Regions from separate parts of the Kocuria cellulosilytica genome, predicted to be linked through region 4. Evidence: riboswitches for the same ligand, from Rfam matches in the RefSeq annotation. Region 4 holds a riboswitch; each other region holds the start of a gene.

Region 1 (5,753 bases), on a different contig from region 4:
CGATCGGCTCCGGGACCTCGGCGAGGGTGCGGAAACCGGGCTCGCCGTGCACCGGCTCGCCCTTCGGGTTCACCGGGACGATCGTCATGCCGAGGTCGTCCCGGATCTGCTTCGCGACCGAGTGCGCCGGACGGGCCGTGTTGCCGGTCAGCCCCACCACGGCCCACCGACCGGGCCGGGTCATGAGGCGGTCGATGACGGCGGGGTCGTTTCGGGTCATGCCACCAGCCTGGCACGGCACCCTCCCCCGCACGACCCCCTGCCCCCCGCTGCTTCACTGTCCCGCTCTCCTGCTTCCCCGCTCCCCCGCTCTCCTGCTTCCCGCTGCCCTGCTTCCCGCTGCCCTGCTTCCCGCTCTCCTGCTTCCCCGCTCTCCCGCTCTCCCGCTCTTCCGCTTCCCTACTGCCCCGCGAGGTTGCCGGTGTCGGCGACCGCGGCGTGTCCGGTCGCCGACACCAGCAACCTCGCGCGGGGTGCTCCAGCGGGGTGCTCCAGCGGGGTGCTCTAGCGGGGGGCTCTGCCAGGGGGCTCGCGCGGTGTCAGGGCACGGGACGGCCGCGGATCGCCGCCCGCACGAGAGCCACCGCGCGCGGCACGGTGCCGCACGGCGTCACCACGTCCTCCACGAGGTCGCGGTGGGTGATGCGGACCTCTCTCCAGCCCGCGGCCTCCGTGCGGCGCTGACGCCGGATGTCGATCTCGCGCTGACCGGCGCGGTCGTGGTGGGCGCCCTCGTACTGGATGCTGACCCGGGCGGACTCGACCGCGAGGTCCGGAAGGACTTCCGTGCCGTCGGGGGCGACGATCCGGCGGTCGGTCTCCACCTCCCTGATCCCGTGCTCCCGCAGCAGCAGGCGGAGCCGGGTCTCCGGGGCCGAATCCGCGCCCGGCGCGGACAGCTCCGCGGCGACCCGGAGCCTGCGCACGCCCCGCCGCCCCGCGTACCGGCCGAGCAGCCGCATCAGCTCGGCTCTCGGCAGCAGAGGAGGGACGCCGCTCCGCAGGCCGTGGCGGTGCTCGCAGACGGCGCCGTCGACGCAGACCACCAGCTCGTCCGGGTCCAGCACCGCGGCCAGGTCCAGCAGCGTCCGCACCGGGACCGTCACCTCGACGCCTGACACGCGCACGGTCTCCCACGGGGCGAGGTCCGCGTGGTGCCCGGCCACCCCACGGCGTCTGGGCGGCACCCCGTCGTCGGCGCGGGTGACGTGGATCGGCGTGACGCCCCGCAGCCGCCGCGGCAGCCGGAGGTTCCAGACGATCCCGGCGCTCGCATGGCTGAGCGCACCGCCCGGGGTCAGCGCGAGCACGGGGCGGGCCCCGGCGAGAACCGCGCTGCGCGCCGCGCCCTCGTCGTCGGCCCCGGGTCCGTGCCGGACGACCTCGTGCACGCCGCGCGAGAGGGTGCGGTAGCGCAGACCGCGACGCTGGGAGTCGGTGACGCCCAGGGCGTCGGCCTCGGCGGCCGTGAACGGACCGGGCAGGAGCGGGGCGGGAACGGGTCGCGGTGCGGGCATGGCACGACTCAACAGCCCGCCGAGGGCGGCGGACCACGTGGACGCCGGGCTGTGGAGCCAGGACCGCCGCGCGAGAGTGCACCTGTCGGCGACCGACGGCGCGTCGGTCGCCGACAGGTGCAACCTCGCGCAGGAGGGAGGGGGAGGGGTCAGGAGAAGAGGGGCAGGCGGTCCGCGTGCGCGCCCAGCTCCGCGTGCTCCTGGGCGGTCAGCTCGGCCCGGCCGGTGCCCACTCGGGCGAAGTGCTCGTCGCTCCAGTGCTCGAGCGGTTCCCGCTCCCACAGGTCGGTGAGCACCCGGCGGACCTCGGCGAGCCCGTCCGCGGCGGGGCCCGGGGAGCCGTCCAGGTGCCGGATCAGGTCCAGGTGGTGCACCGTGGCCTCCACCGCGAGGGTGCTCAGCAGGTCCTCGACGCGCAGCACGTGGCCCTCCGTGCGGACCGCGCCGCCGCCGCAGTGCTCCGCCGCGTGCACGAGCGCCCGGGTGGTCTCGCGGTGGAGCTCCCGCACCGGGTCCCAGTCCAGCACCATGGACGCGGCCACGCGGGCGCGGCGCCGTTGCTCGGCGGCCGCCGCGGGGTCGCCGCCCCAGTCCGTCCAGTAGGTCGCGGCGTCCCGGTCCGGACGGGCGGTCGTGGGCGTGTGCAGGGCGACCAGCCCCTGCAGCGCGTCCGTCGTGCAGTGCTGGACCAGGTCCCGGACCGACCAGCCCGTGCACCCCGTGGCGGCCCAGGAGTCGTCGTCGCCGAGCCCGTCGAGGACCGCGCCGAACGCCGCGAAGGCGTCGCGCACCAGATCCGCCCGGACCGGGGTTCTGCGGCTCGTCATGGGTCCATGGTGGGGCACGGAGGACCCTCGTGCCAGCGATGTGTCGCGACGACCGCGGATGCGACGGATTTGCCAGGGGACACACCGAGGACGTTCAATGGGCCCGTAACCATCCGGAGCGGCTGAGAGACCTGGCTCGTCGACGTCGCAGCAACCGGCACGGATCCGCCTGATCCCCCGTGCGAGGTGCTAATGCCAGGACCGATGGAGTTGATCATGAGCACTTCTCTGCTGAGCCCTGCGCCGCCCGCCGCCCCGAACCCGTCGAAGCGCGCCTTCTCCGTGGCGTTCGAGCACGTCGGCAAGGCGTTCCCGGCCGGCCGCGAGACGCACCACGTCCTGCAGGACGTCGACGTCACGGTCCGGCCCGGCGAGGTCCTGGCGGTCCTGGGTCCCTCGGGCTGCGGCAAGTCCACCCTGCTGCGGGCCGCCGCGGGCCTCGACACCGCCTCGGCGGGCCGGGTGCTCATCGACGGCACCCCCGTGTCCGGGATCGACCCGCGCTGCGCGGTCGCCTTCCAGGAGCCCCGCCTGCTGCCGTGGCGCTCCGTGCGCGAGAACGTCCGCCTGGGCCTGCCCCGCGGGCTCCCCCGGGACGAGGGGGACACCGTGATCGACGACCTGCTGCGCCTGGTCGGGCTCACCGCGCACGCGGGCCACCGTCCCCGCGCGATCTCCGGCGGCATGGCCCAGCGCGCGTCCCTGGCCCGGGCCCTGGCGCGCAACCCCGGGGTCCTGCTGCTCGACGAGCCCTTCGGCGCGCTCGACGCCCTGACCCGCCTGCAGATGCAGGACCTGCTGCTCACGATCCACGCGGCCCAGCCCACCACCGTCCTGCTCGTCACCCACGACGTCGACGAGGCGCTGCAGCTCGCGGACCGGATCGTGGTCCTGGGCCGGACCGGACCCACGGCTCCCGCCTCGATCAGCACGGTCCTCACGGTCCCCGGCGAGCGACCCCGGGACCGGGCCTCCGAGGTCCTCGCCGGGCTGCGCGTGCAGCTCCTCGGCCACCTGGGCGTCGACGCCCACCACCCCGCGGCCCGCTGACGCGGCCCGCTCTCGCTCTGCTCCTGCTCTGCTCGCAGGACCGGCGGCGGCGCCCGCCCGCGCCGACCGCCCGGTCCGCCCACCACGAAAGGCCCCGCCGTGCCCCTCCCCCACCGTTCCGTCCGCACCGTCCCCGCGCTCGCCGCCGTCCTGGCCCTCGGCCTGACCGGGTGCATGGCGGGCGAGGGCTCCGGCGAGGCCCCTGCGCAGGCCGCCGGGGGCGGCACCGTCCGCGTGGACTGGGCCACCTACAACCCGCTCTCTGTGGTGATCAAGGAGAAGGGCTGGCTCGAGGCCGCGTTCGCCGAGGAGGGCACCGAGGTGGAGTGGGTGCAGTCCGCCGGGTCGAACAAGGCCAACGAGGCGCTGCGCGCGGAGGCCGTGGACATCGGCTCCACCGCGGGCTCCGCGGCGCTGCTGGCCCGCAGCAACGGCACCCCGATGCAGGTGATCGACCTCTACTCGCAGCCGGAGTGGTCCGCCCTGGTCACCGCCCCCGGCACCGGGGTGCAGGAGGTCACGGACCTCGAGGGCCGCACCGTGGCCGCGACCAAGGGCACCGACCCGTACTTCTTCCTGCTCCAGGCCCTCGACGAGGCCGGCGTGGCCGCCGAGGACGTCACGGTCCAGAACCTGCAGCACGCCGACGGGCGCGCCGCCCTGGAGACCGGCCAGGTGGACGCCTGGGCGGGGCTCGACCCGATCATGGCCGCCGCGGAGGAGAACGGCGCGGAGCTGTTCTACCGCAACGTCGACTTCAACACCTACGGCTTCCTGAACGCCCACGAGAACTTCCTCGAGGAGCGGCCCGAGGCCGCCCAGACCGTGGTGGACGTCTACGCCTACGCCCGGGAGTGGGCGCAGGAGAACTCCGCGGAGACCGCGCAGCTGCTGTCCGAGGCGGCCGGGATCGAGCTGTCCGTGGCGGAGGCGGTGCTCGAGCGCACCAACCTGGACATCGACCACGTGCCCGGCGACGAGCAGCTGGCGGTCCTCGAGAAGGTCGGGCCGATCTTCGTCGACTCCGACGACGTCGCCGACCAGGAGCAGATCGACGAGGCGCTCGCGAGCCTCGTGGAGAGCTCCTACGCCGAGGACGCCGACGCCTCCCGCGCGGCCGAGCTGATCGAGGGCCAGGAATGACGCAGCCGCTGACGCCCGCCCAGGAGACGGAGCGCCCCGAGGACGCACCCGCGGCCGCGACGGCCACCCGGCGGCGGCCGCTGCTGCGCGCCGCGCTGGGCCTGCTGCTGCCCGCGGCGCTGCTGGTCCTGTGGCACGTGCTGTCCGCCGCCGGGGTGTTCAGCGCCGTGCAGCTGCCGGCTCCGCTCGCGGTGCTCGAGGCCGGGATCGGCCTGCTGGCCGGCGGGGACCTCTGGACCCACGTGGGCATCTCGAGCCAGCGGGTGCTGATCGGGTTCCTGCTCGGGGCCGGGCTCGGCCTCGTGGCCGGGTCCTTCATCGGCCTCTCCCGGTGGGGCTCCACGCTGGTGGGTCCCACCATCGGGGCGTTCCGGGCGGTGCCGTCCCTGGCGTGGGTGCCGCTGCTGCTGCTGTGGATCGGCCTCGGCGAGGACTCGAAGGTCACGCTGGTGGCCATCGGCGCGTTCTTCCCCGTCTACACCACCGTCTCCGCGGCCCTGCAGCACGTTGACCGCAACCTCATCGAGGCGGCGCGGGCCTTCGGGCTCCACGGTCTGCGCCTGCTCACCACGGTGCAGCTGCCGGCCGTCATGCCCTCGGTCATCTCGGGGCTGCGCCTGGCGCTGGCCCAGGCCTGGCTGTTCCTCGTGGCCGCCGAGCTGCTGGGCGCCTCCATGGGCCTGGGCTGGCTGCTCACCGACTCGCAGAACAACGGGCGCACCGACCGCCTGCTGCTGGCGATCGTCCTGCTCGCGGTGCTCGGCAAGCTCTCGGACGCGCTGCTGGGCGTGTTCGAGAAGTGGGCCGTGCGGAGATGGGCCTGACCCGTGCGCCCGGCACCGTGGAACCGTCGTCCGTGCAGCCAGGAAAGGACCGCAGCACCGTGAGCTTCAGCTGGAGCAACCCCTCCTCCCCCACCCCCAATCCCGCGCTCGTCTCCGACGAGGCCCGGATCGCCTTCTGGGAGGGCCAGGCCTCCCGGCTCGACTGGGCCGAGCCGTGGCGGACGGCCCACCGTTTCGAGGCGCCGCGGCGGATCGGCGAGGACGAGCAGGGCAGCCCCACGTGGTCGGTCCCCGAGATCGCGTGGTTCGAGGGCGGGAAGCTCAACGTGGCCCACAACTGCGTGGACCGCCACGTCGAGGCCGGCCGCGGCGCCCACGTGGCCCTGTACTTCGAGGGCGAGCCCGGGGACCGGCTGGTCTACACCTACGCC
Region 2 (5,753 bases), on a different contig from region 4:
GGACGGCTGGGACGCGCAGATGGCCCGCCGCCTCTCCGCGCCGCCGGAGCGGGTGCCGGCGGAGGAGCGCCTGCGCGCCTATCTCGACTGGTGCCTGTCCGGGGAGGTCGACGAGACCGACCTGGTGATGCTCACCGACCAGCGGCTGCGCGCCACGCTCAAGAAGCGCTGGGTGGCCCGGATGACCCCGTGGGTCGACCTGCCCGAGGATCTGCCCGCCGAGCGGCGGAGCCGGCTGCTGGCCGTGCGGCTGCTCGCCGACGGCGTGTGGTTCGCCGACGCCGCGGGTGTCTTCGCCCCCGGTCCGCAGGAGCGGGCCCGGGTGCGGGCGGTCGCCGACGAGCTGCTGGCGGGCTGAGCCGTGACCCGATGGCTGCTGCTCGTCGCCGCCGTGCTCAGCGAGGTGGCGGCCACGCTGGCGCTGAAGGCGGCCCTGGACGAGCCCGGCTGGTACGTGCTCGTCGGCACCGGCTACGTCGCCGCGTTCGCGCTCCTGGCCGCCGTGCTGCGCCGCGGCACCCCCGTGGGGGTCGCCTACGGCGTGTGGGCCGCCCTGGGGGTGCTGCTCACCGCCCTCGCCGCGGCCGTGGTCTTCGGCGAGCGGCTGAGCCCGGCCGTGCTGGCCGGACTCGTGCTGGTGGTGGCCGGCGTGCTCTGCGTGGAGCTCGGTTCCCGCCGCCCCGCCCCGGAGCAGGAGGGGCGCGGCTGATGGCCTGGGCCTTCCTCGCCGCCGCGATCCTCACCGAGGTCGCCGGGACGCTGTCCCTGCGGACGGCCGCCCGGGGCCGCCCCCGCTGGTACGCCGCCGTGGTCGCCGGCTACGCGGTGGCCTTCACCTGCCTGAGTCTCGCCCTGGCCGAGGGCATGGCACTGGGGGTCGCCTACGGCATCTGGTCGGCCGCCGGGGTGGCGCTGACCGCGCTGGCCGGCCGGCTGCTGTTCCGGGAGCCGTTCACCTGGGTGACGGCGGCCGGCGTGGCCCTCATCGTCGGCGGGGTGCTCCTCATCGAGCTGGGCGCCCCGCCGGGCTGAGCGGCTCGCGGCGGCCGGTCCCGGGGCGGGCCCGGCGCCGCCCCGCTGGTGCGGTGCCGGAACTCGTGTAGAGTGGTCCGCAGTTGTTGAGGTTCGTTTTTGTCTTTCAAGCAGTTCGGCCCACTCGGGTGCAGCAGTTTTTCTGAGAAGACGTTTTCCATGCATCACAACTGTCGTGTTTCTCGAACGTCGGGAAACGTTCATCTCATGAAGGATCAGGTCTCCCATGACTACCGGTATCGTCAAGTGGTTCAACGCTGACAAGGGCTTCGGCTTCATCACCCCCGAGGACGGCTCCAAGGACGTCTTCGCCCACTTCTCCGCGATCAACTCGAACGGCTTCCGCTCGCTGAACGAGAACGACCGCGTCGAGTTCGAGACCCAGGACGGCCCCAAGGGCCCCCAGGCCGCGAACATCAACGTCATCTCCTAAGGATCCTCCACGGGCCCCGGCCCGTCGATCCTCCAGAACCGCCGTCGGGCTCCGCCCGGTGGCGGTTCTGTCGTCGTGGCCGACGTGCATCGAATCCCACGGTGCCGACCGCCGACGTCCCGCGTCCCCAGGGCTGAACGCCGCCGTCCCGCGTCCCCAGTGCTGAACGCCACCGTCCCGTGCCACCAGCGCTGAACGCCGCCGTCCCGCGTCCCCAGTGCTGAACGCCATCGTCCGCCGTCCCACGACGTCCCCCTCGTGCCCACGGGCAGGGGACGGGGGACGAGAGCACCCGGAGGTCCTGCCATGACCGCACCCGATCCGTTCCCCGCGGCGGAGGAGCCGGAGGACCCCTTCGTGCTGAACCGGATCACCGACGCGGAGCTGGAGGTCTCCGTGCCCTTCGAGGTCGAGGCCTCCGAGTGGGAGTTCGACGGCTCCGCCGACGAGGCCGGAGGCGGCTGGGGCTCCGCGGGGGACTACGGCCTCGAGTGAGCGCTCCCCGGCCCGCGACCCGGGCCGGCCCGGAGCGGGCTGCGGGCGGCGCGCACGACGGAGGCCGCAGCCCGATGGGCTGCGGCCTCCGTCGTGTCCTGCCCGCCGGCTACGCCGACAGCGGGAGGGTCGAGGGGTGGAGCTTGAAGAACGGGTGCCGTCCGGTCGTCGCGAGGGCTCCGGGAACGAGGAGCTGGCGGTACTTGGCGCACCATTGCGCGGTTCCCTCCGTGTGCTCCGCCGCGGCGGCGAGGTCGTCGGCCTCAGGGCTCAGGTACTCCTGCACGTCCCCGTCGGTCGACGTGAGCCGGACGAGGTGCAGATCGGGGAGGGCGGTGACGGTCACGTCGATCCACTCCTCGCGCTGGTCGGTGGTGATGGCTGATCTTTCTTCGGACATGGTCATGTTTTCTCCTGACGTTCTTGCAGGCATCCGATGGCGTTGCCCGCCGCTTCGTCATCCGATCCACCCGGGAACATCGGGTTGGCGCGCAGCGGGTCGGAGCCCCTCCGCGGGTTCGCCGGGGATCGCACGATCTCCGGCCGAGCACGCGGACGCCGCATCTCGAGAAGCAGATCCAGGCTACCCCGGAGCTCCGACACCTCGACAAGCGCGTCGTGAGTTGTGTCACTGAAACGTAATGCTCGGGCTCGTCGTCGGCGCCGTCGCCGGTGTTCCGCGCCCATTCCAGCGCAGCGATGTGTCCCCGAGATGTCGGAACGGTGACGCCCCGGGGAAGAACCGCGCACAGCGGGCCGGCCCGGGGCGCGGCCCGGGCGCCGCCGGGCGATGTGGTTCAATGGAGTCAGCTTCAAGAGACCCGGTCGGCAAGCTCCGACTTGACCGGGCACCAACCCCATGTTCACGGGTGGTTCGGATGACGAAGCGGCTCGCGTCGCCGCCACGGCGGTACCCGGTGCGAGCAAGAGCGCACGAAGGATCCCGGCCATGCCCGACCCCCGCACCCCCGTCCCCGCCGTCCGCACGGGCGCGCCGCCCGGCTCCTCCCCGGGCGTCCCGGCCGGACGGGACCCGTCCCCGGTCGAGCCCGCCGCCGGCGTCCCGGCCATCAGCGCCTCCGCCATGAGCGTCGATGACTACGCCCGTGCGGTGCAGGCCCGCACCGAGTTCGTGGACTTCCTGCTGGCCCCGGCCCGCGGCGAGCTCGCCGCCGCCGCCTGAGGACCGGCGCCGTGGACCTGCTCCTGGACCGTTCCGTGCTGCTCGGGGTGCGCACCCCGGAGCGCTGCCCCGAGCTGGCCGGGGTCCTGCGCCGGCAGGGTCACCGGCGGCTGTTCGTGCCCGCCACGGTGCTCGGCGAGCTGCTCGCCGAGCGGCCCGACGAGACGCTGTGGGCGGAGCAGCTCGAGCTGCGCTTCCCGGGCCGGGTGCTGCCGGTGGACGCCGCCGTGGCCCGGGCGTGGGGCGCACTGGCGGCGCGGGCGGCGGCCGACCCGCTCGCCGGCCTCACCGCGGCCACGGCCCTGGTGCACGGGCTGACCGTGCTGACCGCGGAGCCCGGGCGGTACGCCGGCACGGGGACGTCCGTCCTGGACGCGTCCCCGGCCCCGCGCCAGTCCTCGCGGTAGCCCCGCGCCAGTCCGCGCGGCAGCCCTCGCGGTGGCCCTCAGGCGGCCCGGCGGCGGCGCGGACCGCGCTCGGGCACCGAGAGCTCCACGGCGTGCTCGTAGTGCTCGAGCAGCTGCCCGACCAGCACGTCCCACGTCCGGCCCTGGACCGCCGCGTGCGCGGCGGCGCCGAACGCGGCCCGCTTCGCCTCGTCGCCCAGGAGGTCGGCCACGTGCCCCCGCAGCGCTCCGAGGTCCCCCGGGGGATAGAGCCAGCCGGTGCGGGACCGGTCCACGAGGTCGAGGGGCCCGCCCTTACCGGTCGCGACGACCGGCACCCCGGAGGCCATGGCCTCCTGGATCGTCTGGCAGAACGTCTCGAACTCGCCGGGATGGACGAACACGTCGAAGGACGCCATGATGCGGGCGAGCTCCGCGCCGCTGCGCCGCCCGGTGAAGTGGGCCTGCGGGAGCCGGCGGCGCAGGGCGTCCTCCTCCGGGCCCGAGCCCACGACCACGAGGCGCGTGCCGGGCAGGTCGGCGACCGCGGCGAGGTCCTCGACCTGCTTCTCCGGGGCGATCCGGCCCACGTAGCCGACGATCCGCCGGCCGCCGCCGACCTCCTCCCGCCACTGCTCGTCCCGGTGCCGGGGGCTGAAGCGGGTGGTGTCCACCCCGCGCCGCCACACGTGCACGTCCCGGACGCCGTGCTCGGTGAGCTGCCGGACGGCCGAGGTGGACGGCGCGAGCGTGAGCGTCGCGAGGTTGTGCATGGAGCGCACGTGCCCCCACAGGAGCTGCTCGAGGAACGGTGCCCCGTACTTGGCCGCGTAGCCGGGCACGTCCGTCTGGTAGACCGCCACGCACGGCACCCCGAGCTGCTGGGCCGCCACGATCGCCCGGCGGCCCAGCACGAACGGGGAGGCCACGTGGACCACGTCCGGCCGGAAGCGCTCGAGCTGCCGGCGCACCCGCGCCACGGTCCCCCCGGCCACGCGCACCGCCGGATAGCCGGTGAGCGGCACGGCGGGCAGCCGGTGCACCGGCACCCCGTCGAGGTCCTCGACGGCGTCCTCGGCGGGGAGCCCGAGCGGAGGAGGACCGTAGGAGGGCGCCACGACGGCGACGTCGTGGCCTCCGGCGACCAGCTGCTCGACGACCCGCAGCACCGAGTGGGTGACTCCGTTCAGATGGGGGAGGAACTGTTCGGCGACCACGGCGACTCTCATGGGCCCGAGCCTGCCCGGGCCGGGCGACCGGACGGGAAGCGGCGCGTGGCCCGCCGGTGAAGGCGCCGTGAAGCCTCTGCCGGGGCGCCGCGCGGGCGTGGGAAGATGGTCGGTGATGAACTCCCATGGCTCCTCTTCCCCCGCCGCACGCCCCGACCGCAAGGGCGTGCCCATGCCGCTGTGGCTGCAGGGCGTGCTGGAACTCGGCTCCGTGGCCGTGGTGTCCTACCTGCTGGTCCTGCTGACCGTCCTCATGGTGTGGCTCGCCGACGGCTTCGACACCCTCGGGCTGACCGGGGGGATCGTGCTCTCCGGCCACGTGTGGCTGCTCGCCCACCTCACGCCCCTCCAGGTGGCCCTCGACCCGGGAGCGGGACTGCCCGCGACCACCGGGACGCTCAACCTCGTCCCCCTGGGGCTGACCGTCGTCCCGTTCGCGCTCGCCTGGCACGCCGGGCGGCGGCTGGCGCGGGCCTGCTGGGAGGGCCAGTTCTGGCAGCCGTACCTCAGCGGCCTCGCCGCCTACTCCGCGCTCGGCGCCGCGGCGGCGCTGCTGTTCACCGGGGCGCAGGTCTCGGCGAGCCCGGCCGCGGCGGCCGTCTTCCCGCTCGTGCCCGTGGCCCTGGGCGGGTTCGTGGGCGCGTACCGGGCCTCCCGGTCCCTGCCGGGGCTGATCGGCGTCAACGCCGCCGCGTGGGTGGAGCGCACGAGCCAGTACTCCCGCTGGGCCGGGTCCTACGTCTGGGCGGTGCTGCGCGCCGGCTTCGTCGCGGCCGTCGCCGGGGTCGGCGCCGGGGCGGCCCTGCTCGCCGCCGCCCTGTTCTGGAACTGGAACGACGTGGTGGGCGTCTACCAGCGGCTCGGCACCGGCGTGCCGGGGGACACCGCGCTGACCGGGCTGCAGCTCGGCTACCTGCCCAATCTCGCGGTCTACGCCCTGTCCTGGGCCACGGGCGCGGGCTTCGACCTCGGCTCCGGCACCCACGCCTCCCCGC
Region 3 (5,753 bases), on a different contig from region 4:
AACGTGCGCGTGGTCGCCTCCCGGCACGACGCCGTGCCGGTGGACCTGTGGGGGCTGCGGGAGCTCGCGGACCCGGCGATGTGGGACCCGGACCGGCTGCACTTCTCGCCCTTGGGCCACCACCGGATCGCGGTCGAGGTCCTCGACACCCTGGGCCTCGAGCACGGCCTGGTGCCCGAGGTCGTGCCCGACCGCCCGCCGTCGTCCTGGCGGCAGGCCCGGGGCGAGGACCTCGTCTGGGCCCACCGCTACCTGCGGCCGTGGGTGGCCCGCCGCATCCGGCGCACGAGCTCCGGGGCGCAGGTCCGGCCCAAGCGCCCGCACTTCGGCACCGCCACCGTGCCCGGGGGCGGGCTCGCCCCCGGCGGCGGGACCGCGGACGGCTGAGGACCCGGCCCGGCTCAGGGCTCGCGCAGCACGGTCTCCAGGAGCAGCTTCCCCAGCTGCGGCGTCTCGATGAGGAAGCCGTCGTGGCCGGAGGGCGAGGTCAGGGTGTGCCGCCGGACGTCCCCGGGCAGCGCGGCGGCCAGGACGTCCGACTCGCGGGGCAGGTAGAGCCGGTCGGAGTCCACGGCGGCCACGAGCCACTCGCACGAGGTCACCGACAGCGCCTCCTCGAGCGTGCCGCGCCCCCGGGCCACGTCGTGCGACATGAGCGTCTCGTTGACCGCCAGGTAGCTGTTGGCGTCGAAGCGCCCGGCGAGCTTGGACGCCTGGTGGTCGAGGTAGCTCTCCACCTGGTAGCGCCCCCGGCCGCCGGGGTGGGTGCCGATGACGTGCTCGTCGGCCTGCGGCGAGCGCCCGAACCGGTGGTGCAGCTCGTCGGCCGAGCGGTACGTGATGTGGGCGATCCGCCGGGCCAGGCCCAGGCCCGTGACGGGCAGCGGCCCGTCGTAGTAGTCCCCGCCGCGGAAGTGGGAATCCTGGCGGATCGCGAGGTTCTGCGCCTGGCCCCAGGCGAGCTGCTCGGCGCTGGACTGGGCGCACGCGGCGACCACCGCGCACGCCCGCACCCGGTCCGGGTAGGTCACGGCCCACTCCAGGGCCCGGGCACCGCCCATGGAGCCGCCGATGACCAGGCGCCAGGAGCCGATCCCGAGGGCGTCGGCCAGCGCCGCCTCGGCGTGCACGGAGTCCCGGACCGTGACGAGCGGAAAGCGGGAGCCCCACGGGCGGCCCTCCGGGTCCACGTCCGGCGGAGCGGGGGCCGCCGGGCCCGTGGACCCGTAGCAGCCGCCCACGATGTTGGTGCAGACCACGAACCAGCGGTCCGTGTCGATGGCGGCGCCGGGGCCGACCAGGCCCTCCCACCAGCCGCCGCTCTGCGCGGCGCGCCGCTCCGCCTCGGAGGCACCGGGGCGGGCCCGGCCGGCCGCCACGTGGGTGTCCCCGGTGAGCGCGTGCTCGACGAGCACCGCGTTGGACCCGTCCGGGGCCAGGGTCCCCCAGGTCTCGTAGGCGATCCGGACCTCGGGCAGCCGGAAGCCCGACTCGAGCTCCAGCTCGCCGATCGCGGCCGCGCGCGGCACACCGTCCTCGCGGACGGCGGTCCCGGCGCCGGCACCCCCCACGACGGTCACGGTCACTCCTGCCCTCCGTGCGCGGCCGCGGCGAAGCCCTGCTCCAGGTCCGCCAGGATGTCCTCGACGTGCTCCAGGCCCACGGACAGGCGCACGAAGCCGGGCTCCACCCCGGCGGCCAGCTGCTCCTCGGGCAGGAGCTGGCTGTGCGTGGTGGACGCCGGGTGGATGACGAGGGAGCGGACGTCGCCGATGTTCGCGACGTTCGAGTGCAGGGTCAGGGCGTCCACGAAGGCGGCCCCGGCCTCGCGGCCGCCCTCGAGCACGAAGCCCAGGATCGACCCGGCGCCCCGGGGCGCGTACTTCAGCGCCCGCCCGTGCCACGGGGAGGACTCCAGCCCGGCCCAGGACACCGAGCGCACGTCCTCGCGCGCCTCGAGCCAGCGGGCCACCGTCCCGGCGTTGGCCACGTGCCGCTCCATCCGCAGGGACAGCGTCTCGATGCCCTGCTCGATGAGGAACGCGTTGAACGGGGAGATCGCGGAGCCGAGGTCGCGCAGCAGCTGCACCCGGGCCTTGAGGATGTAGGACAGGTTGACGCCGAAGGGTCCCTCCGCCCCCAGGGCCTGGGCGTAGACGAGCCCGCCGTAGGACTCGTCCGGCTGGTTGAAGCCGGGGAAGCGCTCCGGGTAGCGGCCGAAGTCGAAGGCCCCGGAGTCCACGATCACCCCGCCGATCGCCGTGCCGTGCCCGCCGAGGAACTTCGTGGCCGAGTGCACCACGACGTCCGCGCCCCAGCGGAAGGGCTGGACCAGGTACGGGGTCGCCACGGTGTTGTCCACGATGAGCGGCACCTCGGAGTCGTGCGCGATGCCGGAGACCGTCTCGATGTCGAGGAAGTCGTTGCGCGGGTTCGGGATGGTCTCCGCGAAGAAGGCCTTGGTGTTCGGCCGCACCGCCCGCCGCCACTCCTCGGGGTCGTCCGGGTCGGTCACGAAGGTGGTCTCGACGCCGAGCTTGGGCAGCGTGTACTTGAACAGGTTGTACGTCCCGCCGTAGAGGCTGGGGCTGGCCACGATGTGGTCGCCGGCGCCGGCCACGTTGAGCACCGCGAACGTCGTGGCCGACTGCCCCGCGCTGAGCATCAGGGCGCCCACGCCGCCCTCCAGGGCGGCGATCCGGTTCTCCACGACCTCCGTGGTCGGGTTGCCGATCCGCGTGTAGATCGGCCCGAGCTCGGCGAGGGCGAAGCGGTCGGCCGCGGCCTGGGCGTCCGGGAAGACGAAGGACGTGGTCTGGTGGATGGGCAGGGCCCGGGAGCCGGTGACCGGGTCGGGGCTCTGCCCCGCGTGGATCTGCCGGGTCTCGAACGCCCAGCCCCCCGGGTTCTCGGGGGTGGGCCGCTCGGCGGCGGGGACGGGGGCGCCGGCGGTGGAGCGGTCGGTGCTGGAAGCGGTGGTCTCGGACATGCCGTGGGACTCCTTGCGGGTGTCAGGGGTCCCGTCCCGGCCGAGGCGGTGCGGCCGGGAGCGGCCGGGCGCCGGGGACCCGCGCTTGCTCGCTCGCCGGTCGCGAGGAGCCTGGTCTTCACCCAGGGCACCCCACCGCGGTGGAGGGTTGCCGGCCAGCTAGCTGGGGCTTGGACGCTGGCGCTCATGACCTAGACAGCATTCTCCGGATCCGGACGACACGGCGTCAAGCCGGGCCCGGGCGTGACGCCCGGCGGCGGGGGCCGGGTGCACCGCGCCGGGTGCGCCGCGGACCGATTTGGAGACGAAACTCACACGGTGCCACGATGAGCCCATGAGAGTCGACCACGTGTCCTACGCCTGCCGCCCGGAGGGCCTGGCGGCCACCACCGAGCGCATCGCCGACCAGCTCGGGATCGAGCCGGTCAAGGGCGGGGTGCACCCCCGTTTCGGCACCCGCAACATGATCCTCCCCCTCACGAACCACCAGTACGTCGAGGTCGTCGAGGTCCTCGAGCACCCGGCCGCGGTGAAGGCGCCGTTCGGCCAGGCCGTGCGCGCCCGCTCCGAGGCGGGCGGCGGCTGGCTGGGCTGGGTCGTGGAGGTCGACGACCTCGCCCCCTTCGAGCAGCGCCTGGGCCGGTCCTCCGTCCCCGGCTGCCGGGTGTTCCCGGACGGCCGGTGCCTCGAGTGGCGTCAGATCGGCGTGAAGGGCCTCATCGCCGACCCCCAGCTGCCGTTCATGGTGCACTTCGAGTCCGACCCCGAGATGCACCCCTCCCAGGCGCGGATCACGGACGTGGGCCTGGCGGGGATGTGCATCGCCGGGGCCCCGGACCGGGTCACCGAGTGGCTGGGCGCCCCCGTGGAGACCGCGCTCGAGGACCTGGAGGTCGACTGGCGCTATCCGGAGGGCACCCCCGGGGTGCTCTCCGTCACCTTCAGCACCCCGGACGGCCCCGTCACCATCTGAGTCCCGGGGCCGCCGGACGGGTCCGGCCCCCGGGCGTCAGCCCAGCAGCCGGGCGGCGCCGAGGAAGCCCACGGCGTCCAGCAGGAAGTGCGCGACGACGAGGGGCATCACCCGGCCGGTGCGCCGGTAGAGCTCCGCGAAGACCAGGCCCATCACCACGTTGCCGAGGAACGGCCCGATCCCCTGGTAGAGGTGGTAGCTGCCGCGGAACAGGGCCGTGACCACCAGCACCACGGGCCAGCTCCACCCGATGCGGGTGAGCCGGTCGGTCAGGAACGCCACGACCACGACCTCCTCGACCAGGGCGTGGCGCACGGCCGAGAGCAGCAGCACGGGAACCGTCCACCAGTGCTCGGCGAGCCCGGACGTGCTGACCTGCGCCGTGACGCCCAGGGCCCGGCCCGCGGCGTAGAGCACCAGCGTCCCCAGCCCCATGAGCAGGAAGAGCACGGTGCCCAGGCCGAGGTCCGGAACGGGCATGCGGGCGTCGAGGCCGATCCGCCGGCGGACCGTGCCCAGCGCTCCGGCGGAGCCGGCCAGCAGGTACAGGGCCAGCAGCACCGGCACCAGGTCCAGGGCGATGCCGGTGAGCTGGCGCAGCAGGTCGAAGAGAGGCTGCAGGCTCAGCGGCGGGTTCATCGTGGCCTGCGCCTCGGACAGCGGTCCGCGGGCGAGGTCCTCGGCGAGGGAGAGCACCGCGTAGAGGGCCGAGGCGCCCAGGGAGACCCCGAGCACCAGGAGCACCTGCAGCCACAGGTCGGCGCGGGTGGACCCGAAGGCCGGCGGGCGGGGGTGCAGGTGGGCCGGGGTGCTCATCCGGCCATTGTGGCACCGGCCCGGGTGCCCGGCCGGGCAGCCGGGCCGGGCACCCGGGCGGGGCGGCTCCCGGACCGCCCGGCCCGCACCACATGTCCCGGCCCGTCCGCTCCCCGGGACGTCTTCCCTAGGATGGGGACCATGACTGTCCTTCCCCCGCAGATCCGTCAGCAGCCCGTCGAGCGAGCCTTCCACGGCCACGTGTTCTCCGACCCGTACGAGTGGATGCGGGACAAGGACTCCCCCGAGGTGCTGGCCCACCTCGCCGCGGAGAACGAGTACGCGGAGTCCGCCACCGCCCACCTCACGGGGCTGCGGGAGATGATCTTCGGGGAGATCAAGGACCGCACCCAGGAGACCGACCTGTCCGTGCCCAGCCGGCGCGGCGCCTGGTGGTACTTCGCCCGCACGGTGGAGGGCGGCGCGCACCAGGTGTTCTGCCGGGTCCCGGCGGTGAGCACCGGGGACGTCGTCGCCGACTGGACCCCGCCCGTCGTCGAGGCCGGCACCCCCATGACCGGGGAGCAGATCCTCCTCGACGCCAACGCGGAGGCCGCGAAGCACGAGTTCTACTCCCTCGGCAGCTTCGACGTCTCCGAGGACGGGGAGCTGCTGGCCTGGGCCGAGGACGTCACCGGCGACGAGCGCTTCACCCTGCGGATCCGGGACCTCACCACGGGAGCGCTGCTCGCCGACGAGATCCCCGGGACCTTCTACGGCTCCTTCCTCACCCCGGACGCCCGCGCCGTGTACTACACGGTGGTGGACGAGTCCTGGCGCCCGCACCAGCTGCGCCGGCACGAGCTGGGCACCCCGGTGGCCGAGGACGTCGTCGTCCACGAGGAGGCCGACCCCGGTCTGTGGCTCGGGGCGGGCCTGTCCGCGGACCGCCGCTGGATCGTGGTCGAGGCGATGTGCTCCGAGTTCTCCGAGCAGCTCCTCCAGCCGGTCGCGGACCCCGCGGCGCCGCTGCGG
Region 4 (5,753 bases):
ATGGCCACCGCGATGCGCCACGCCGTGCTCGCCGGCCGGCTCGCCGCCGGGGCCGGGCGCATCCCCGCCCGCCGCCACGCCCACGCGTCCTCGCCCATGGCCGGGCGGGTCGGCACGGACGCCCCCGACGACGGGCCCGCCGCCGGCCCGGCCGACGTCCCGCGCGGTGACTGGGCGCCCGTGGGGGAGCGGCCGTGAGCCCGCTGCCCCCGCTCGTGGCGCCCGGCCCCGAGCTGACCCGCGAGGAGCTCGAGCGCTACGCCCGGCACCTGACCCTGCCCGGGATCGGGCCGCTCGGCCAGCGGCGGCTGGGCCGCGCCCGCGTGCTCGTCGTCGGCGCCGGGGGACTGGGCGCCCCGGCCCTGCAGTACCTCGCGGCGGCGGGGGTGGGGACCATCGGGATCGTCGACGACGACGTCGTGTCGCTCTCCAACCTGCAGCGCCAGGTGGTGCACACCACCGCCGACGTCGGCCGGCCCAAGGCCGTCTCCGCCGCCGAGGCCGTCACAGCGCTCAACCCGCTGGTCGAGGTCCGCACCCATCCCGTCCGGCTGGACGCGGACAACGCCGTGGACATCGTCCGCGGGTACGACCTCGTCCTTGACGGCGCCGACAACTTCACGACCCGCTACGTGGTCAGCGACGCCGCCGCCCTGACCGGCACCCCCTGCGTGTGGGGCTCCATCCTGCGCTTCGAGGGTCAGGTCAGCGTCTTCTGGGCCGGGCACGGGCCCACCTACCGGGACCTCTACCCCGAGGCCCCGCCGGACGGCGAGGTGCCCAGCTGCGCCGAGGGCGGGGTCTTCGGCATGCTCCCCGCGACCATCGGCTCGGTCATGGTCACCGAGGCCGTCAAGCTGATCACCGGCACCGGGGAGCCCCTGCTCGGGCGGGTGCTGCTGCACGACGCGCTCGCCATGACCTGGCGCGAGATGCGGCTGGCCCCGGACCCGGACGCCGCCCCGGTCACCGCGGTGGCCCGGCCCGCCGCCGGCTGCGCACTGCCCGGGGCGGACCCCGCCGAGACCGTCGGGGCGGCCGAGCTGGCCCGGCTGCTCGAGCGCCGCTCCCGCGGCGAGGCGTCCTTCGCCCTGGTGGACGTGCGCGAGGACTGGGAGCGGGAGCTCGTGGCCATCGACGGCGCCGTGCCCGTGCCCCTGCAGGAGATCCTGGACCGCGGCGCGGACGCCCTGCCCTCGGAGGCCCGCGGCGCGGACCTCGTGCTGCACTGCAAGGCCGGGGCCCGCTCCGCGACCGCGCTCGCCGCGCTGCGGCCCTTCTACGCCGGGCGGGAGGAGCGGGTCCGTCACCTCGAGGGCGGGGTGCTCGCCTGGGTGGAGCAGGTGGCCCCGGACCAGCCGGTCTACTGAGGCGGTCCGCCGCGCTCTCCTCCTTCCCTGGGCGAACGACCGGGTCGGTACACCACTCCGGACGAGATGACCGTCTGTGACGTCGTCGTGACACCCGATGACGCGCACAGGTCATCGGCTGGCCCCGGACCCCGCTGGTCTGGTGCGATGTCGGACGTCCCATTCAGAGCGGCTGAGAGATCTGGCTCGACGACGCCGCAGCAACCCGCCCTCCTCCGGGGTCAGGGTGCTAAGGCCAGAACCGATGGAGATCCCGGATCGGCAGCCGGTCCCCGACGTCGGCGCCCGGCGCTGCCGTCACCGGGCCGGCCCTGGCGCGACCGGCCTCCTCGGTGCGACCGAGAGGACCACCGCATGACCCGCACCACGGTCGAGAGGACCGCTGTCCGTTCCCGCGCCGGCACGAACCCCGCCGCCGGCCTGCCCCGGGACTACGCCGGGCTCCAGGAGCACTTCCGGCCCCTGTTCGCGGAGATCGCCGCCGGCTCCCTGGACCGGGACCTCCAGCGCGTGCTGCCCCACGCGGAGGTCCGCCGGCTGGACCGGGCCGGCTTCGGCGCCCTGCGCGTCCCGGCGGCCCACGGCGGTCCGGAGGTCGGCCTCGAGGACTTCACCCGGCTGCTGGTCGACCTGGCCGAGGCCGACTCCAACATCGCCCACCTCTACCGCTCCCACTCCGGCTTCGTGGAGTCCCTGCGCTTCCTGCCCTCTGAGCTCCAGGAGGTCTGGTACCCGCGGGTGCTGGCCGGGGCCACCGTGGGCAACGCCTCCACGGAGAAGGGCGGCAACGCGCTCGGCACCCTGAACACCGTGCTGAGCCGGAGCGCCGCGGGCTGGGAGCTCACCGGCCGGAAGTACTACGCCACCGGCTCGGTCTTCTCCGACTACACCCGCGTCTCGGCCGCCCTGGACGGCCGGGACGGCCGCCGCTTCGCCGTCGTCCCCACGGACGCCGAGGGCGTCACGCTCGAGGACGACTGGGACGGCTTCGGGCAGAAGCTCACCGGCACCGGCACCGCGGTCTTCGACCGGGTGCGCGTCCCGGACGACGCCGTGCTGGACCGCACCGCCGGCAGCGCGGAGGCCGTCCACGAGGCCGCCTTCTTCCAGCTCGTGCTGCTGGCCGTCCTGGCCGGCATCGCCCGGGCCGCCCGGCGGGACGCCGTGGACACCATCGCCGCCCGCCGGCGGACCTTCAACACCGGGCTCGGCCTGCCGTTCCGCGACGACCCGCTGATCCAGGAGGCCACCGGCCGGATCTCCGCCAAGGCCTTCGCCGCCGAGGCCACCGTCCTGCACGCCGCCCGTGCCCTGGACGCCGGGATCGCCGCCGCCGCAGCGGCCGGCGCCGACCGGCCGGAGTTCACCGGGGCTCTCCCGGCGGCACTGCACGAGTCCGAGATCGCCGTGGAGCACGCCCAGGTCACCGTCCCGGAGCTGGCGCTCGGCGCGGCCCAGGACCTGTTCCTCACCGTGGGCGCCTCCGCCACGTCCACGGCCAAGGGGCTGGACCGGCACTGGCGCAACGCCCAGACCGTGGCCACCCACAACCCGATCGCCTTCCGTGCCCGCGCCCTCGGCGACTACCTCATCAACGGCACCCTGCCGGAGGGCCTGAACGCCATCGGCGACGCGAGGACCCCCGCCGACCGAACCCCAGGAGCCTGACCCATGAGCACCACGACCACGGCCGCCCCGGGACGCAGCAGCATCGTCCACGGCAAGAAGCGCGTCCTGGCCTCGGCCTTCGCCGGGACCACCATCGAGTGGTACGACTTCTACCTCTACGGCACCGCCGCCGCGCTGGTCTTCAACGTCCAGTTCTTCCCCATGGCCACCGAGCTCGGCGGCATCGTCGCGTCCTTCGCCACGCTCGCGGTCGGGGTGATCGCCCGGCCCCTGGGCGGGATCGTCGCCGGGCACCTGGGCGACCGGATCGGCCGCAAGGCCCTGCTGGTGGCCTCCCTGATGCTCATGGGCGTGGCCTCCACCCTGATCGGGCTGCTGCCGACCTACGAGGTGATCGGCTGGTGGGCCGTCGTCGGGCTCGTGGTCCTGCGCATCCTCCAGGGCCTGTCCGCCGGCGCCGAGTGGGGCGGCTCCGCGCTGCTGAGCGTGGAGCACTCACCGGCCCGGCACCGCGGGTTCTTCGGGTCCTTCACCCAGATCGGGTCCTCGGCCGGCATGCTGCTGGCCACCGGGGCGTTCTTCATCGTGCAGAACGTCATGAGCGAGGAGCAGTTCGCCGCCTACGGCTGGCGCATCCCCTTCCTGCTCTCGGCCCTGCTGGTGGCGATCGGCCTGTGGATCCGCCTCGGCGTGGCCGACGCCCCGGAGTTCCTGGCGCACCGGGCCTCCGGCAACGTGGCCACCGCGCCCCTGCGGGAGCTGCTGACCCACCACCGCCGCCCGCTGCTGGTCACGATCGGCCTGCGCCTGGCCCAGAACGCCGTCTACTACCTGGTGACGGTCTACATGCTGACCTACCTGCGGGACGTGCGCGGGGACAGCGCCGCGGGCGTGACCGCGGTGATGATCGCCTCGGCCATCGGCCTGTTCTCCACCCCTTTCTGGGGCTGGCTCTCCGACCGGGTGGGCCGCAAGGTCGTCTCGGTGACCGCCTACGCGGCGATCGGCGTCTTCGGCTGGGTGCTGTTCGCCTTCCTCGACACCGGTCCGCTCGCCCTGCTGCCGCTCGTGGTGATCCTGGGCATCAACCTCGTCCACGACGCGATCTACGGGCCGCAGGCGGCCTGGTTCGCCGAGCAGTTCCCGGTGCACGTGCGCTACTCGGGGGTGAGCTTCGGCTACCAGGTCGGCACCGTCCTGGGCGGCGGGCTGATGCCGATGATCGCCGCCCTGCTGTTCGCCGCCGGCGGGGGCACCCCGTGGCTGATCGCCGGCTACCTCTCCGGGCTGGCCGTGCTCTCGATCGTCGCCGCCCTGGCCGCGAAGGACCCCGCCCGCGAACAGCGCGGCACCGAGCTCACCGACCTGCACGACGTCCGCACCGTGCTCGGCGCGATCCGATCCGCCGACGCCGGGACCACCTCCGAGACCACCCCCGCGAGGAGCACCGTATGACCCGCCCCCTGCTGCTGAACGCCTTCGACATGATGGTGCCCGTGCACCAGTCACCGGGACTGTGGCGCCACCCCGAGGCCGGGGTCACGCAGTTCGACACGCTCGAGTACTGGACGTCCCTGGCCCGCACCCTCGAGGAGGGCGGCTTCGCCTCGCTGTTCCTGGCCGACATCCCGGGCGTCTACGACGTGTACGGCGGCGGGACCGAGGCCACCGCCCGCGGGGGAGTGCAGTACCCGCTGCTCGACCCGCTCGTCGCGGTGCCGGCGATGGCCGCGGCGACCGAGCGGCTCGGCTTCGGGGTGACCGCCTCGGTCACCTACGAGGCCCCCTACCTGCTGGCCCGCACCTTCGCGACCCTGGACCACTTCACCCGCGGCCGGGTGGCGTGGAACGTGGTCACCTCCTACCAGGACTCCGCCGCCCGGAACCTGGGCATGGACCGGCAGATCCCGCACGACGAGCGCTACGACCGCGCCGACGAGTACATGGAGGTCATGTACAAGCTCCTCGAGGGATCCTTCGAGCCCGGGGCCGTGAAGGCCGACGCCGCCGCCGGGGTCTTCGTGGACCCCGACCTCTCGCACCCCGTCGGCCACGAGGGCACCTGGTTCTCCGTGCCCGGCCACGCGCTGACCCACCCCGGGCCCCAGGGCACTCCGCTGCTGTTCCAGGCCGGCGCCTCGAAGCGCGGGCAGCAGTTCGCCGTCGACCACGCCGAGGCCATCTTCTTCATCGGCAACACCCCGCAGCTCGTGCGCCGGTGGACCGACGGCGTCCGGGCCGAGCTCGCCGAGCGGGGGCGGGACGAGGACGCCGTGAAGACCTTCACCATGGCCACGGTGGTGGTCGCCGAGACCGACGAGGAGGCCCACGCCAGACTGGCGGGGTACCGCCGGCACGTGGACATCGAGGGGGCGCTGTCCCTGTTCGGCGGCTGGACCGGGGTCGACCTCTCCGGGGCGGACCCCGAGGCGCCGCTCGAGTACGTGGCCACCGACGCCAACCAGTCCGCGCTCGCGGCGTTCACCTCGCTGTCCCCCGACCGGACCTGGACGGTGCGGGACCTGGCCGAGTTCGTGGCCATCGGCGGCCGCGGGCCCGTCATCGCCGGCGCCCCCGGCACCGTGGCGGACGAGCTGGAGCGCTGGCGCGAGGAGGCCGGAGTCGACGGCTTCAACATCTCGGCGGCCGTGCGGCCGGCGGACCTGGAGCGGTTCACCACGATGGTGTCGCCCGAGCTGCGGCGCCGGGGCCTGCTGCCGGAGCCCGGGGCCCTCCCCGCCGGCAGGACGCTGC

Evidence for each region. Region 4 has a riboswitch for S-adenosylmethionine ahead of RCG67_RS14095 (acyl-CoA dehydrogenase family protein). Riboswitches for the same ligand answer to the same signal wherever they lie in the genome.
Region 1: linked by a shared signal. The riboswitch ahead of RCG67_RS05045 (ABC transporter ATP-binding protein) and the one ahead of RCG67_RS14095 (acyl-CoA dehydrogenase family protein) in region 4 are both predicted to bind S-adenosylmethionine.
Region 2: linked by a shared signal. The riboswitch ahead of RCG67_RS10760 (hypothetical protein) and the one ahead of RCG67_RS14095 (acyl-CoA dehydrogenase family protein) in region 4 are both predicted to bind S-adenosylmethionine.
Region 3: linked by a shared signal. The riboswitch ahead of RCG67_RS14610 (bifunctional o-acetylhomoserine/o-acetylserine sulfhydrylase) and the one ahead of RCG67_RS14095 (acyl-CoA dehydrogenase family protein) in region 4 are both predicted to bind S-adenosylmethionine.

Annotation. Positions count from the first base shown of each region.
Region 1 is NZ_JAVFWZ010000002.1:527,612-533,364, forward strand. It holds gene RCG67_RS05030 (CoA-binding protein) at 1-220, opposite strand, end outside; gene RCG67_RS05035 (endonuclease domain-containing protein) at 540-1,517, opposite strand; gene RCG67_RS05040 (maleylpyruvate isomerase N-terminal domain-containing protein) at 1,667-2,344, opposite strand; SAM riboswitch class I at 2,451-2,555, shown strand; gene RCG67_RS05045 (ABC transporter ATP-binding protein) at 2,561-3,394, shown strand; gene RCG67_RS05050 (aliphatic sulfonate ABC transporter substrate-binding protein) at 3,494-4,537, shown strand; gene RCG67_RS05055 (ABC transporter permease) at 4,534-5,361, shown strand; gene RCG67_RS05060 (AMP-binding protein) at 5,421-5,753, shown strand, end outside.
Region 2 is NZ_JAVFWZ010000006.1:105,446-111,198, forward strand. It holds gene RCG67_RS10730 (TetR family transcriptional regulator) at 1-358, shown strand, start outside; gene RCG67_RS10735 (DMT family transporter) at 362-709, shown strand; gene RCG67_RS10740 (DMT family transporter) at 709-1,032, shown strand; gene cspE (transcription antiterminator/RNA stability regulator CspE) at 1,259-1,465, shown strand; gene RCG67_RS10750 (hypothetical protein) at 1,772-1,960, shown strand; gene RCG67_RS10755 (hypothetical protein) at 2,070-2,366, opposite strand; SAM riboswitch class IV at 2,771-2,896, shown strand; gene RCG67_RS10760 (hypothetical protein) at 2,910-3,143, shown strand; gene RCG67_RS10765 (PIN domain-containing protein) at 3,155-3,550, shown strand; gene RCG67_RS10770 (glycosyltransferase family 4 protein) at 3,589-4,758, opposite strand; gene RCG67_RS10775 (cell division protein PerM) at 4,874-5,753, shown strand, end outside.
Region 3 is NZ_JAVFWZ010000011.1:12,365-18,117, reverse strand. It holds gene RCG67_RS14620 (SGNH/GDSL hydrolase family protein) at 1-387, shown strand, start outside; gene metX (homoserine O-acetyltransferase MetX) at 402-1,586, opposite strand; gene RCG67_RS14610 (bifunctional o-acetylhomoserine/o-acetylserine sulfhydrylase) at 1,583-2,989, opposite strand; SAM riboswitch class IV at 3,066-3,181, opposite strand; gene RCG67_RS14605 (VOC family protein) at 3,324-3,962, shown strand; gene RCG67_RS14600 (CPBP family intramembrane glutamic endopeptidase) at 3,999-4,778, opposite strand; gene RCG67_RS14595 (S9 family peptidase) at 4,920-5,753, shown strand, end outside.
Region 4 is NZ_JAVFWZ010000010.1:63,421-69,173, reverse strand. It holds gene RCG67_RS14105 (thiazole synthase) at 1-198, shown strand, start outside; gene moeB (molybdopterin-synthase adenylyltransferase MoeB) at 195-1,370, shown strand; SAM riboswitch class I at 1,527-1,621, shown strand; gene RCG67_RS14095 (acyl-CoA dehydrogenase family protein) at 1,725-3,038, shown strand; gene RCG67_RS14090 (MFS transporter) at 3,042-4,454, shown strand; gene RCG67_RS14085 (LLM class flavin-dependent oxidoreductase) at 4,451-5,753, shown strand, end outside.